Regions from separate parts of the Yersinia entomophaga genome, predicted to be linked through region 1. Evidence: predicted binding sites of a transcription regulator. Region 1 holds the regulator's gene; the other holds the start of a gene.

Region 1 (5,940 bases):
CGGCTGATTATCAATAGCATCAAAAGCGATAGGTTGATCCAGACGAATGAAAACGCCGACGGCACGCAGCGTGTCTTCCTCTAACTTGCCGTGAGGAATGGCGATGCCATTACCAATACCGGTACTGCCCATACGTTCGCGGGTTAGCACAGCGTCGAAAACGACCTGTGACGGCAAGTTAAGCTGCTTGGCAGCAAGCTCGCTGATGATTTCCAGTGCCCGTTTTTTACTCGAGCAGTGAACGGAGCTTTTGGTGCACTCGATATTTAATACCGAGTCTAATTGCATGGCTAAATCGTTGGTCATCTCATCTTTCACTTAAGCGCTGTTTCACTCCTGATGTCGGCGGCTGGTCAATCCATGTCGCCGACTCAGGTAATGTAGCGCGACTGGCTACAGTGAGTGAAGAACCTTTCCCTTTAGACTATATATCCGTTATTTTTCAAACTACTTGGTGTTGGCTGCTATCATTCACCCAATCACTTAGTGATGTAAGTTTATGAGTTTCTTTGGTTTGCGGCCTTCCTGTATCCTGAAATCTGTATGGCATATAAGTCTGGCGGTCATCATGTTCTTAATGTTGCTTTAATTTATCTTTATGTTTGTTTAATTGACGGGCTAATTTATCGATCAGACCGTCAATGGCCGCATACATATCCTGGTGTTCCGAGGTTGCATGCAACTCTCCTCCATTCACATGGACTGTCGCTTCCGCTATTTGTTGCACTTTCTCCAAGCTTAAAACCACATAGACCTGATTAATACGATCGAAGTATTGCTCAAGTTTGGCAAATTTCGTGGTAACAAATTCGCGTAAAGGTTCGGTTATCTCGACGTGATGTCCGGTAATGTTGAGCTGCATAGTGTCTTCCTTCTCTGTTCGGGTCAAACCAACTGTTTACGTTGATTGGACGGCGGGATGGATAACGACTCTCGGTATTTCGCAACGGTTCGCCGCGCCACCATAATGCCTTGCTCGCAAAGCAGGGTGGTTAGCTTGCTGTCGCTCAGTGGTTTGGCAGGGTTTTCTGCCGCCACCAACTTCTTCACCAATGCCCGGATCGCCGTAGAAGAGGCTTCGCCTCCGCTTTCGGTATTCACATGGCTGGAGAAAAAATACTTTAGCTCGAAAATACCCCGTGGGCTGTGCAGGAACTTCTGCGTAGTCACGCGGGAAATCGTCGATTCATGCATATCCACGGCCTGCGCGATATCCGCCAGTACCATGGGTTTCATATGTTCTTCACCGTTTTCAAAGAACTCAATCTGCTGTTCGACAATACAACGCGCTACTTTAAGCAGCGTTTCGTTGCGGCTTTCCAGGCTTTTAATCAGCCATTTTGCCTCTTGCAGATTACTGCGAATAAACTGACCGTCGCTGTCATTACGCGCGCTGCCACCCATGGCGGCATACTGCTGATTGATTTTCAGGCGCGGAATGCTGTCCGCGTTCAGTTCTACCGTCCAACCGCTGCGTTCTTTGCGTACGAGAACGTCAGGAATCACATACTCGGACTCACCGGTATTGATCGACTGGCCGGGGCGCGGATCCAAAGACTGAATCAGCGCGATCGCTTCTTTAAGTGTATCTTCTTTTAAGCGACTTAAGCGGATCATCGTGCGGAAATCATGGTTACCTAACAAATCCAGATAATCGCTGACGATCAACTTGGCTTCGTTCAGATAAGGCGTCTCTTTTGCATACTGAGAGAGCTGAACCAACAGACATTCCCGTAGATTGCGCGCCGCTACGCCAATAGGATCAAAATGCTGGATGCGTTTTAGCACCGCTTCCACTTCTTCTAGCGTCAGGCTTTCATCACCCATGCTTTCCAGAATATCTTCCAGCGGCACGGTGAGATAGCCAGTGTTATCCACCGCATCGACGATGGAGGTCGCGATGGCGCTATCGGTATCGGAAAACGGCGTCAGTTCCACCTGCCACATCAGGTAATCTTGCAGAGACTGGGTCGTTTCACCCTGATAAACCGGCAGTTCATCGTCGCTGTAATCATTACCCATACCTGAAGGCGTACCGGCGGTATAAATTTCATCCCAAGTCGCGTCTAACGGCAGTTCTTCCGGCATATCCTTTTGTTCAAGGGCTTCGCGGGTATCCAGATCGTCCCGCTCCTCAACCTCTTTGGCGTCGACTTCTTCGTGGACATCCGTTTGCTCAAGCAGCGGGTTGCTTTCCAGCGCCAACTGAATCTCCTGCTGAAGCTCAAGCGTAGAGAGCTGCAACAAACGGATAGCCTGTTGGAGTTGGGGGGTCATGGCCAGCTGTTGGCTGAACCTGAGTTGCAAACCTTGCTTCATAGGATTACGGCGATTTCCCTTAGTGAATCACGAACCAAAAAAACAAACATCAAAGGCGGAATTCTTCGCCTAAATAGACGCGCTTAACCTGCTCATCCGCCAGAATTTCTTGCGGCGTGCCGTGGGCGATTAAGTGCCCCTGGCTGACGATATAGGCTCGTTCACAAACGTCCAGCGTTTCCCGCACGTTATGGTCGGTAATCAGTACGCCAAGGCCACTGTCACGCAGATGCTCGATAATCTTCTTGATATCAATCACGGAAATAGGATCGACGCCTGCAAAAGGCTCATCCAGCAGGATGAATTTTGGATTAGCTGCCAGCGCGCGGGCGATTTCCACACGGCGACGTTCACCACCGGAAAGAGATTGCCCTAGGCTGTCGCGCAGATGGGTGATATGAAATTCTTCCATCAGCTCTTCAGCACGCTCTTTACGTTGTTCGCCGGACAAGTCGTTGCGAATTTCCAGCACGGCCATCAGGTTGTTATAGACGCTCAGGCGGCGGAAGATAGAGGCCTCCTGCGGCAGATAGCCAATCCCGCGACGAGCGCGTTCATGCAACGGCAGCAGACTGATATCTTCTTCATCAATCACGATACGCCCGGCGTCCCGTTGAACGATACCGACAACCATATAGAAAGTGGTGGTTTTACCGGCACCGTTTGGGCCCAGCAGGCCAACGATCTCACCGGAATTCACTTTCAGGCTAACGTCTTCGACCACTTTACGGCCTTTGTAAGCCTTAGCCAGCTTTTCTGCGATTAATGTTGCCATAAGTTTTTACTTACTCTTCTTTTGGCCGTTAGCGTTTGGGCCTTTGTCTTGTAACTGGGATGGTAATAGCACGGTGGTGACTCGCTTGCCTTTATCACTGAAGGCTTCCATTTGCTGCTCTTTCACCAGGTAGGTGATTTTGTCACCTTTGATATTGCTATCCAGCTGTTCCAGATAGGCATTACCGGTCAAAATAACGAATTCTTTGGCCACTTCATAACGCAGTTTCTGGCCGTGGCCTTTTACCGGTTTCCCGTTGTCCTGCATTTGATAGAAAGTCACCGGATTACCAAAACCTTCGATCACCGTTTTACTTTGATCGCCGCCGGGACGAGTAATAACCATTTTATCGGCTTTAATTTCGATACTACCTTGCTTCACGATCACATTGTCCGTGAAAGTGGCGGTATTACCGGTCATGTCCAGAGCTTGTTTATCCGACGTAATATTAATTGGCTGATCGGTATCGCCGGTTAATGCCAGAGCCGGAACGCTTGCGACCAAAAGCGAGCTGGCAATCAGGAGGTGACGCATTTTATTTTTGGATTTCATAATAGGTTTTAACCTTTTCAATCAGCTCGGCGGTTTTGTTCCGCAAATTCCCACGCATTTTCATGCCGTTAGATGTAAACCCAATGCCATAAAGGGTAACTTCATCGTCTGAGGATACATCCTGAGTGATCAAATTAACCTGCGCATTATCGGTTTTGATTTTCTGCAATTGCGAAGTGGTGGTTAAACTGTCCACGACCACATTACCGTATAAATACAGCATTCTGTCATCGGTCAGTTTGGCGCGATCGGCGCGGACTGACCAAGTCGCTACGGCATTTTCATCAAACATGGTCATGACCGGTTTGGTAAACCAGGTCACCTCTTTGGTGGTGTAATTTTTAACATCTTCCGCCACCAGTTTGTAATTGAGTTTACCGACCGGATTATAAACTACCGTCACCGTATGCTGACTTTGGTAGGTCGGTTCATTATCGTCGACTGGAATATTCTGATCTTTCTGATTAAATCCGGAAAAGTTCCAGCCAATCAGCGACAGCGTAATCAACGCCAGTATTAGCGTGATCCAAAATTTTGTTTTACTCATATCGACAACCCTTCGGCACCTTCCAGCTTATCCTGCGCGAGCAGTATTAAATCGCATAATTCACGCACTGCACCGCGCCCGCCGTTTATCCGCGTAACATAATGTGCTTTAGGTAGCAGCAGAGGGTGGGCATCTGCCACCGCTACGGATAAACCAACCTGTGCCATCACCGGCCAGTCAATCAGGTCGTCACCGATGTACGCGACTTCCTCAGGCTGACAGGAGAGTGTATCTAACAGTTCACCATAGGCCAAAAGCTTATTGGGTTGCCCTTGGTAAAGATGAGTAATCCCCAAGGTTTTAGCTCGGTCTTCCAGTAACTTTGCTGAACGGCCGGTGATAATGGCCACTTCAATCCCAGAGGTGAGCAGGCAGCGGATGCCATAACCATCGCGGACATTAAAGCTTTTCAGCTCTTCGCCATCGTTGCCCATAAAAATCAGGCCGTCGGACATCACGCCGTCCACGTCGCAAATCAGCAGCCGGATTTTGGCCGCTCTTTGCATTACATCTGCGGTTACCGGCCCGTAGCAAGTGTCCGCATACTCAGTGTTACTCATTCCATATCCTTTATACGACGCCTGCTCTCAGCATGTCATGCATATGAACCACGCCCAATAATTGGTCACCGTCAGCCACTAATAGCGCGGTGATATGACGTGATTCCATCAGATTTAGCGCATCAACCGCCAGAATATTCGGGCGTACCCGAACGCCGCCGCGGGTCATTACATCGGCAATTTTGGCGTTATTCAGGTCGATACCCATATCAAATACGCGGCGTAAGTCGCCGTCGGTAAAGATACCCTCGATCTTCATCAAGTCGTTACAGATAACGGTTAAACCAAGATTCTTCCGAGTGATCTCTAATAATGCATCACGCAGCGAAGCATCGGGACTGACGTGGGGAATATCATCGCCAGTGTGCATGATATCGCTGATGCGCAAGAGTAGTTTACGCCCCAGTGCGCCGCCGGGATGGGACAGCGCGAAGTCTTCCTGAGTAAAGCCACGGGCTTTCAGCAGCGCGACGGCTAATGCATCGCCCATCACCAAGGTCGCGGTAGTGCTGGTGGTTGGCGCCAGACCCAGTGGGCAGGCTTCCTGCGGCACTTTGATGCATAAATGAATATCTGCGGCCTTGCCCATGGTGCTGTTTGGATTGTTCGTCATACAGATCAATGGAATGCGTTGACGTTTCAACACCGGAATCAATGCCAGAATCTCGTTGGATTCGCCGGAATTAGAAATGGCCAGCACGATATCCTGCGGTGTTACCATTCCCAAATCGCCGTGGCTAGCTTCCCCCGGATGTACAAAGAAGGCCGGTGAACCGGTACTGGCGAAGGTGGCCGCAATTTTGCAACCGATGTGGCCAGATTTCCCCATGCCCATCACGACGATCTTGCCCTGACAATGGAACATTTTCTCGCAGGCGCGAGCGAAATCTTCATTAATATATTGATCAAGTTCGGCCAGGCCATCACGTTCGATCTGTAATACCTGTTTACCGGCCTGTTGAAAATCTACATCCGGATGCAAAGCAACGTTCGACATACTCAGTTCCCGCTCGTTTTATAATACTGCGCTGAAAGGGGCGAAAAATAGCACCGCAAGGTACGCGATAAAGCCACATAATAACAGAGCGCCGGCCAGATGACCGATTCGTTGTTTTCGCCCAAGGCAAAGTAGGGTAAATATGACGCTTACAACCAGCATTACCCAGTAATCTCGCTGGAAAGCTTCC
Region 2 (5,940 bases), 510 kb from region 1:
CTGATTTGCGCCGGTAAAAGCGCCTTTTTCGTGACCAAATAGCTCGGATTCAATCAAATCCTTCGGAATTGCCGCCATATTTAAGGCGATAAACGGCGCTTTTGCCCGTGGGCTATGGCGATGGAGAGCATGAGCGACTAATTCCTTGCCGGTTCCAGACTCACCATTAATCAAAACGCTAATGGATGAGCGGGAAAGGCGGCCAATAATGCGGAATACGTCCTGCATTGCCGGTGCCTCACCGATAATATCAGTCGTCGGCCCACTGGCAGGTTGGCTGCGCGGCGGTTGTTGCTGCTCCTGATAATGGCTGATAGCGCGTTCAACCAGCGCGACAGCCTCATCAATATCGAAAGGTTTTGGCAGATAATCGAAAGCACCTTGTTGATAGGCGCTGACCGCCGCATCCAAATCGGAATGCGCTGTCATTATGATGACCGGGAGCATCGGGTGGCGCTGTTTAATCTGCTTGAGCAGCGCTAAACCGTCCATTCCTGGCATACGAATATCTGATAACAACACATCCGGAGTTTGTGTAGCCAATGCATCCAACACGGCATGGCCGTTGTCGAAACTGACACAGTTTAAACCTGCTCCAGTCAGTGCGCGTTCAAGCACCCAGCGGATGGAGCTATCGTCATCGACGATCCAGACTATCCCTCGTTGCATGGAAACCTCACTGGCGAATAGGCAGGTAAACCGAAAATTCGGTGTGTCCCGGCCAACTGTTAAATTCAATCTTACCCGAATGCTGATCGATAAGGCTGCGTGCTATGGACAGGCCGAGGCCAGTTCCTCCCTCGCGGCCGCTGACCATAGGATAGAACAGAGTATCCTGAAGCTGCGCGGGTACACCGGGGCCGTTATCTTCTATATCAATTCGAGCGGCCAGACGGTAGCGAACGCCGTGAAGCGTTATCTGAAACGCCGTGCGGGTACGCAGAGTGATATTGCCGCCTTTTTCACCCAAGGCCTGTAAGGCGTTGCGGGTGATATTCAGTAATACCTGTTCAATTTGATCCGGATCGTGAGCCAATTCCGGCAGGCTGGGATCGTAATCACGAATCAGGGTGACATTATTCGGTTTTTCCAGTGATACCAACTGGCAAACCCGTTCAGCAACCTGATGAATACTTTGGTTGATATGCTGACCGGGACGTTGAGGGCCAAGCAGGCGATCCACCAGATTACGCAGACGATCGGCTTGTTCGATAATCACTTTGGTGTATTCCAGTAGCGATGGGTCAGGTAGAGCCTTCGCCAATAGCTGTGCTGCGCCGCGTAAGCCACCGAGCGGGTTTTTAATCTCGTGGGCTAATCCTCGTACCAGATCTCGCGCTGCCACCTGCTGAGCGTGCTGGAGTTGCTCCTGACTGAGGCGGCGCTGATTATCCATCGGCGCCATTTCCAGCAGAATAAAACCTTCGGGTAGCGATTGTGCCGTCAGCGATAAAATATGTGCTCGCCCATCGACTACCAGCGTCACTTCATTATCGGTAAAACCTTGCCCTGAGATCAGACTTTCCCGCATTAGCGGAATGTTGAGCGAAAAATAGCCTAATAAATCTGGCAGAGGTGTACCAAAAAGTTTACGGGAGCTTTGCGCCAGCAGTTGTTGAGCTGCGGGATTGGCGTAGTGAATAGCCAGGTCATCATCTAACAGCAGAATGCTGTTAATGAGAGAATTGAGTATCTGCCCAGCATCGGGCAGCGTGCCTGTTGCCATATAGCAGACTCCAACACCGGTTCAGTGCATTTATCCTGAAAAATCAGCGTAATTGCCGAGTCAGGTTACTATTAAAGAAAGATAAAGTGGAGAAAAAAGCCCATCCGAAGATGGGCTAAAAGTTTCCACGGCAACAAAAAAAGGCTACTTAAAATTAGACGCTGTAATACAGTTCGAACTCAACTGGGTGTGGAGTCATGCGCACACGATCCATTTCTTCCTGTTTCAATGCAATATAAGCATCGATGGAATCATCAGTGAATACACCACCACGGGTCAGGAACTCGCGGTCTGCATCCAGTGCAGCCAGTGCTTCGTCCAGAGAACCGGCAACGGTTGGGATCTCTTTCGCTTCTTCTGGCGGCAGGTCGTAAAGATTTTTATCCATAGCATCGCCAGGATGAATTTTGTTGATAATGCCGTCCAAACCAGCCATCAACTGGGCAGCAAACGCCAGATACGGGTTAGCCGCAGGATCTGGGAAGCGAACTTCAATACGACGACCTTTCGGGCTGGCAATCACTGGAATACGGATTGACGCAGAACGGTTACGGGCAGAGTAGGCCAGCATAACCGGAGCTTCATAGCCCGGAACCAAACGCTTGTAAGAGTTGGTGGTTGGGTTAGCGAAGGCGTTGATTGCTTTAGCGTGTTTGATGATACCGCCGATGTAGAACAGCGCCATTTCAGACAGGCCGCCGTATTTGTCGCCAGCAAACAGGTTAGTCCCGTTTTTCGCCAGTGACATATGGCAGTGCATACCAGAACCGTTATCGCCAACCAGTGGTTTAGGCATAAAGGTCGCGGTTTTGCCAAATGCGTGAGCCACGTTGTGCACCACGTATTTGTAAATCTGGATTTCGTCAGCTTTCTTGGTCATGGTATTGAAGCGGGTTGCCACTTCGTTCTGACCAGCGGTTGCCACTTCGTGGTGATGAGCTTCAACCACCAGACCCATTTCCTCCATGGTCAGGCACATGGTAGAACGCAGATCCTGAGCGGAATCGACCGGTGGCACCGGGAAGTAGCCGCCTTTCACGCCGGGACGGTGAGCTTTGTTACCGCCTTCGTATTTGGTACCAGAGTTCCACGCCGCTTCGATATCATCGATATGATAGTAAGCGCCAGAGATGTCGTTGCCAAAACGCACGTCATCAAACAGGAAGAACTCTGGCTCTGGCCCGAACAGTACGGTGTCAGCCAGACCGGAAGATTTTAGGAAGTCTTCAGCACGTTTAGAGATAGAGCGCGGATCGCGGTCATAACCCTGCATGGTACCTGGTTCCAGAATGTCACAACGGATAATCAGGGTAGAATCAGCGAAGAACGGGTCCATTACTGCGGTGCTGGCATCCGGCATCAATACCATGTCGGATTCGTTAATGCCTTTCCAGCCGCCAATCGAGGAGCCATCAAACATTTTGCCTTCTTCAAAGAAGTCAGCGTTGACTTGATGAGCCGGGATGGTGACATGCTGCTCTTTCCCTTTGGTATCGGTGAAACGTAAATCAATAAATTTCACTTCGTGCTCATGGATCATCGTCAAAACATGTTCAGCGGACATACTTATATCTCCCGGATTTGTCATAGTCGTCGTCGTGGAACGATTACCGTTATGTACTGAGGTTGTGGCTAGCTGCCATTTTTGTCTGGAAAAAGACTTTTTTAGCTTAAAAAGAGTATTGCGAAAACTGTGCCAACTTTTCAAACCACCCATTTATGCCATATCATGGGGGTCTGCTGATATTCAGTATGCACCAGGATAGTTATATTGCACTATTTTGGTGCTTCCTATGCGCCATTGGGCACCATATTGGTGCAAGAGTGCGCCGAAAGGCGATTTTTGCACCGTGAATAGGATCACAATCTAACCGATGTCAGGTTGTTTATAAGAGATGGTTGTGATCTTGTTTAGTCCCTCGCTTATTACGTGTACAATAGCGCGCTATTTCTAAATGCCTGAGGCAAAAAAGCTGTGATCGAGAATCTGCGTAACATCGCCATTATTGCGCACGTTGACCATGGGAAAACTACCCTGGTCGATAAGTTGCTGCAACAATCCGGTACTTTCGGCGAACGTACTGAAGCAACCGAACGTGTAATGGACTCCAATGACTTGGAGAAAGAGCGTGGTATAACCATCCTCGCAAAAAATACTGCCATTAATTGGAAAGACTACCGCATCAACATCGTGGATACCCCAGGACACGCCGATTTCGGTGGTGAGGTTGAGCGTGTGATGTCAATGGTTGACTCCGTGCTGCTGGTCGTCGACGCAATGGATGGCCCGATGCCGCAGACCCGTTTCGTGACCAAGAAAGCCTTTGCTCATGGTCTGAAACCAATCGTGGTTATCAACAAAGTTGACCGTCCGGGCGCGCGTCCTGACTGGGTTGTGGATCAGGTATTCGACCTGTTCGTAAACCTGGATGCGACTGACGAGCAGCTGGACTTCCCTATCATCTATGCATCTGCATTGATGGGTATTGCTGGTGAAGACCACAACGATATGGCGGAAGACATGACCCCGCTGTACCAAGCTATCGTTGATCATGTACCTGCGCCAAAAGTTGACCGTGACGGTCCACTGCAGATGCAAATCTCCCAGCTGGACTACAACAACTACGTTGGTGTTATCGGTATCGGCCGTATCAAACGTGGCGTTGTTAAGCCTAACCAGCAAGTGACCATTATCGATAGCGAAGGTAAAACTCGCAACGGTAAAGTCGGTAAAGTATTGGGCCACATGGGCCTGGAGCGTATCGAGACCAATCTGGCAGAAGCCGGTGACATCATCGCGATTACCGGCCTGGGCGAGTTGAACATCTCTGACACTATTTGTGATGTGAATGCTGTTGAAGCATTGCCAGCACTGTCTGTTGATGAACCAACCGTAACCATGTACTTCTGCGTTAACACCTCTCCATTCTGTGGTAAAGAAGGTAAGTATGTGACATCACGTCAGATTCTTGACCGTCTGAACAAAGAATTGATCCACAACGTGGCGCTGCGTGTTGAAGAAACTGAAGATGCTGATGCATTCCGCGTTTCAGGCCGTGGTGAACTTCACCTGTCGGTTCTGATCGAGAACATGCGTCGTGAAGGTTTCGAGCTGGCTGTATCTCGTCCTAAAGTTATCAACCGTATGATTGACGGTCGTAACCAAGAACCATTCGAAAACGTAACGCTGGATATCGAAGAGCAACACCAGGGCGCAGTAATGCAAGCCATGGGTGAGCGTAAAGGCGACGTGAAAGACATGGTTCCAGATGGCAAGGGGCGTATCCGTTTGGATTACTCCATCCCTAGCCGCGGCCTGATCGGTTTCCGTACTGAATTCATGACCATGACTTCTGGTACTGGTCTGCTGTACTCCACATTCAGTCACTACGATGATGTGCGTCCAGGCGAAATCGGTCAACGTCAGAACGGCGTACTGATCTCTAACGGTCAGGGTAAAGCTGTTGCGTTCGCACTGTACAAATTGCAGGATCGCGGCAAGCTGTTCATCGGTCACGGCACCGAAGTGTATGAAGGCCAGATCATCGGTATTCACTCACGCTCTAACGACCTGACTGTAAACTGCCTGACTGGTAAGCAATTGACCAACATGCGTGCCTCCGGTACTGATGAAGCAACCACTCTGGTTCCTTTCCTCAAGAAAACCCTGGAGCAAGCGCTGGAGTTCATCGATGACGACGAACTGGTTGAAGTAACCCCGCAATCTATCCGTATCCGTAAGCGTCATCTGACGGAAAACGATCGTAAGCGTGCTGGCCGTGGTAGCAAAGAAGGTTAATCCTTTTTAAGCTATAACAGACACTTAGGGCGCAATTGGCGCCCTGAGTTCTTTTTATACCCCACCGTATATTCAATTCTATCCTTTCCTTTTTCTTCCTCCGTCTGTTCAGCCTTCTTTTTTACCGTTACAGTGAACTCACCTTCAAATTTGGGAGAGCGCTATGCTGTATATCTTTGATCTGGGGAATGTGATTGTTGATATCGACTTCAAACGCGTTTTGGGTGTCTGGAGCAAACTGAGCAGTGTGCCCCTGGCAACTTTGACCGAACGTTTCACCATGGGTGATATTTTTCAGCAGCATGAGCGAGGTGAAATCAGCGACGAAGATTTTGCGCGCCGCTTTAGTGACGAAATGGGGCTTTCCCTGAGTTTTGAACAGTTTGCCACCGGTTGGCAGGCGATTTTTGTTGGT

The links. Region 1 encodes sigma-54, which starts transcription at its own class of promoters, with help from an activator protein. Its sites were predicted from a motif close to GTTGGCACANNTTTCGCTNT; they were not measured.
Positions count from the first base shown of each region.
Region 2: the regulator sigma-54 is predicted to act here: its motif matches at 3,408-3,427, upstream of glnA (glutamate--ammonia ligase).

Region 1 covers NZ_CP010029.1:2,300,932-2,306,871, reverse strand. The annotation lists gene ptsN (PTS IIA-like nitrogen regulatory protein PtsN) at 1-306, opposite strand, end outside; gene hpf (ribosome hibernation promoting factor) at 575-862, opposite strand; gene rpoN (RNA polymerase factor sigma-54) at 886-2,319, opposite strand; gene lptB (LPS export ABC transporter ATP-binding protein) at 2,369-3,094, opposite strand; gene lptA (lipopolysaccharide ABC transporter substrate-binding protein LptA) at 3,101-3,646, opposite strand; gene lptC (LPS export ABC transporter periplasmic protein LptC) at 3,630-4,193, opposite strand; gene kdsC (3-deoxy-manno-octulosonate-8-phosphatase KdsC) at 4,190-4,753, opposite strand; gene kdsD (arabinose-5-phosphate isomerase KdsD) at 4,764-5,750, opposite strand; gene PL78_RS10525 (calcium/sodium antiporter) at 5,769-5,940, opposite strand, start outside.
Region 2 covers NZ_CP010029.1:1,793,163-1,799,102, reverse strand. The annotation lists gene glnG (nitrogen regulation protein NR(I)) at 1-669, opposite strand, end outside; gene glnL (nitrogen regulation protein NR(II)) at 677-1,726, opposite strand; gene glnA (glutamate--ammonia ligase) at 1,881-3,290, opposite strand; gene typA (ribosome-dependent GTPase TypA) at 3,702-5,525, shown strand; gene yihX (glucose-1-phosphatase) at 5,689-5,940, shown strand, end outside.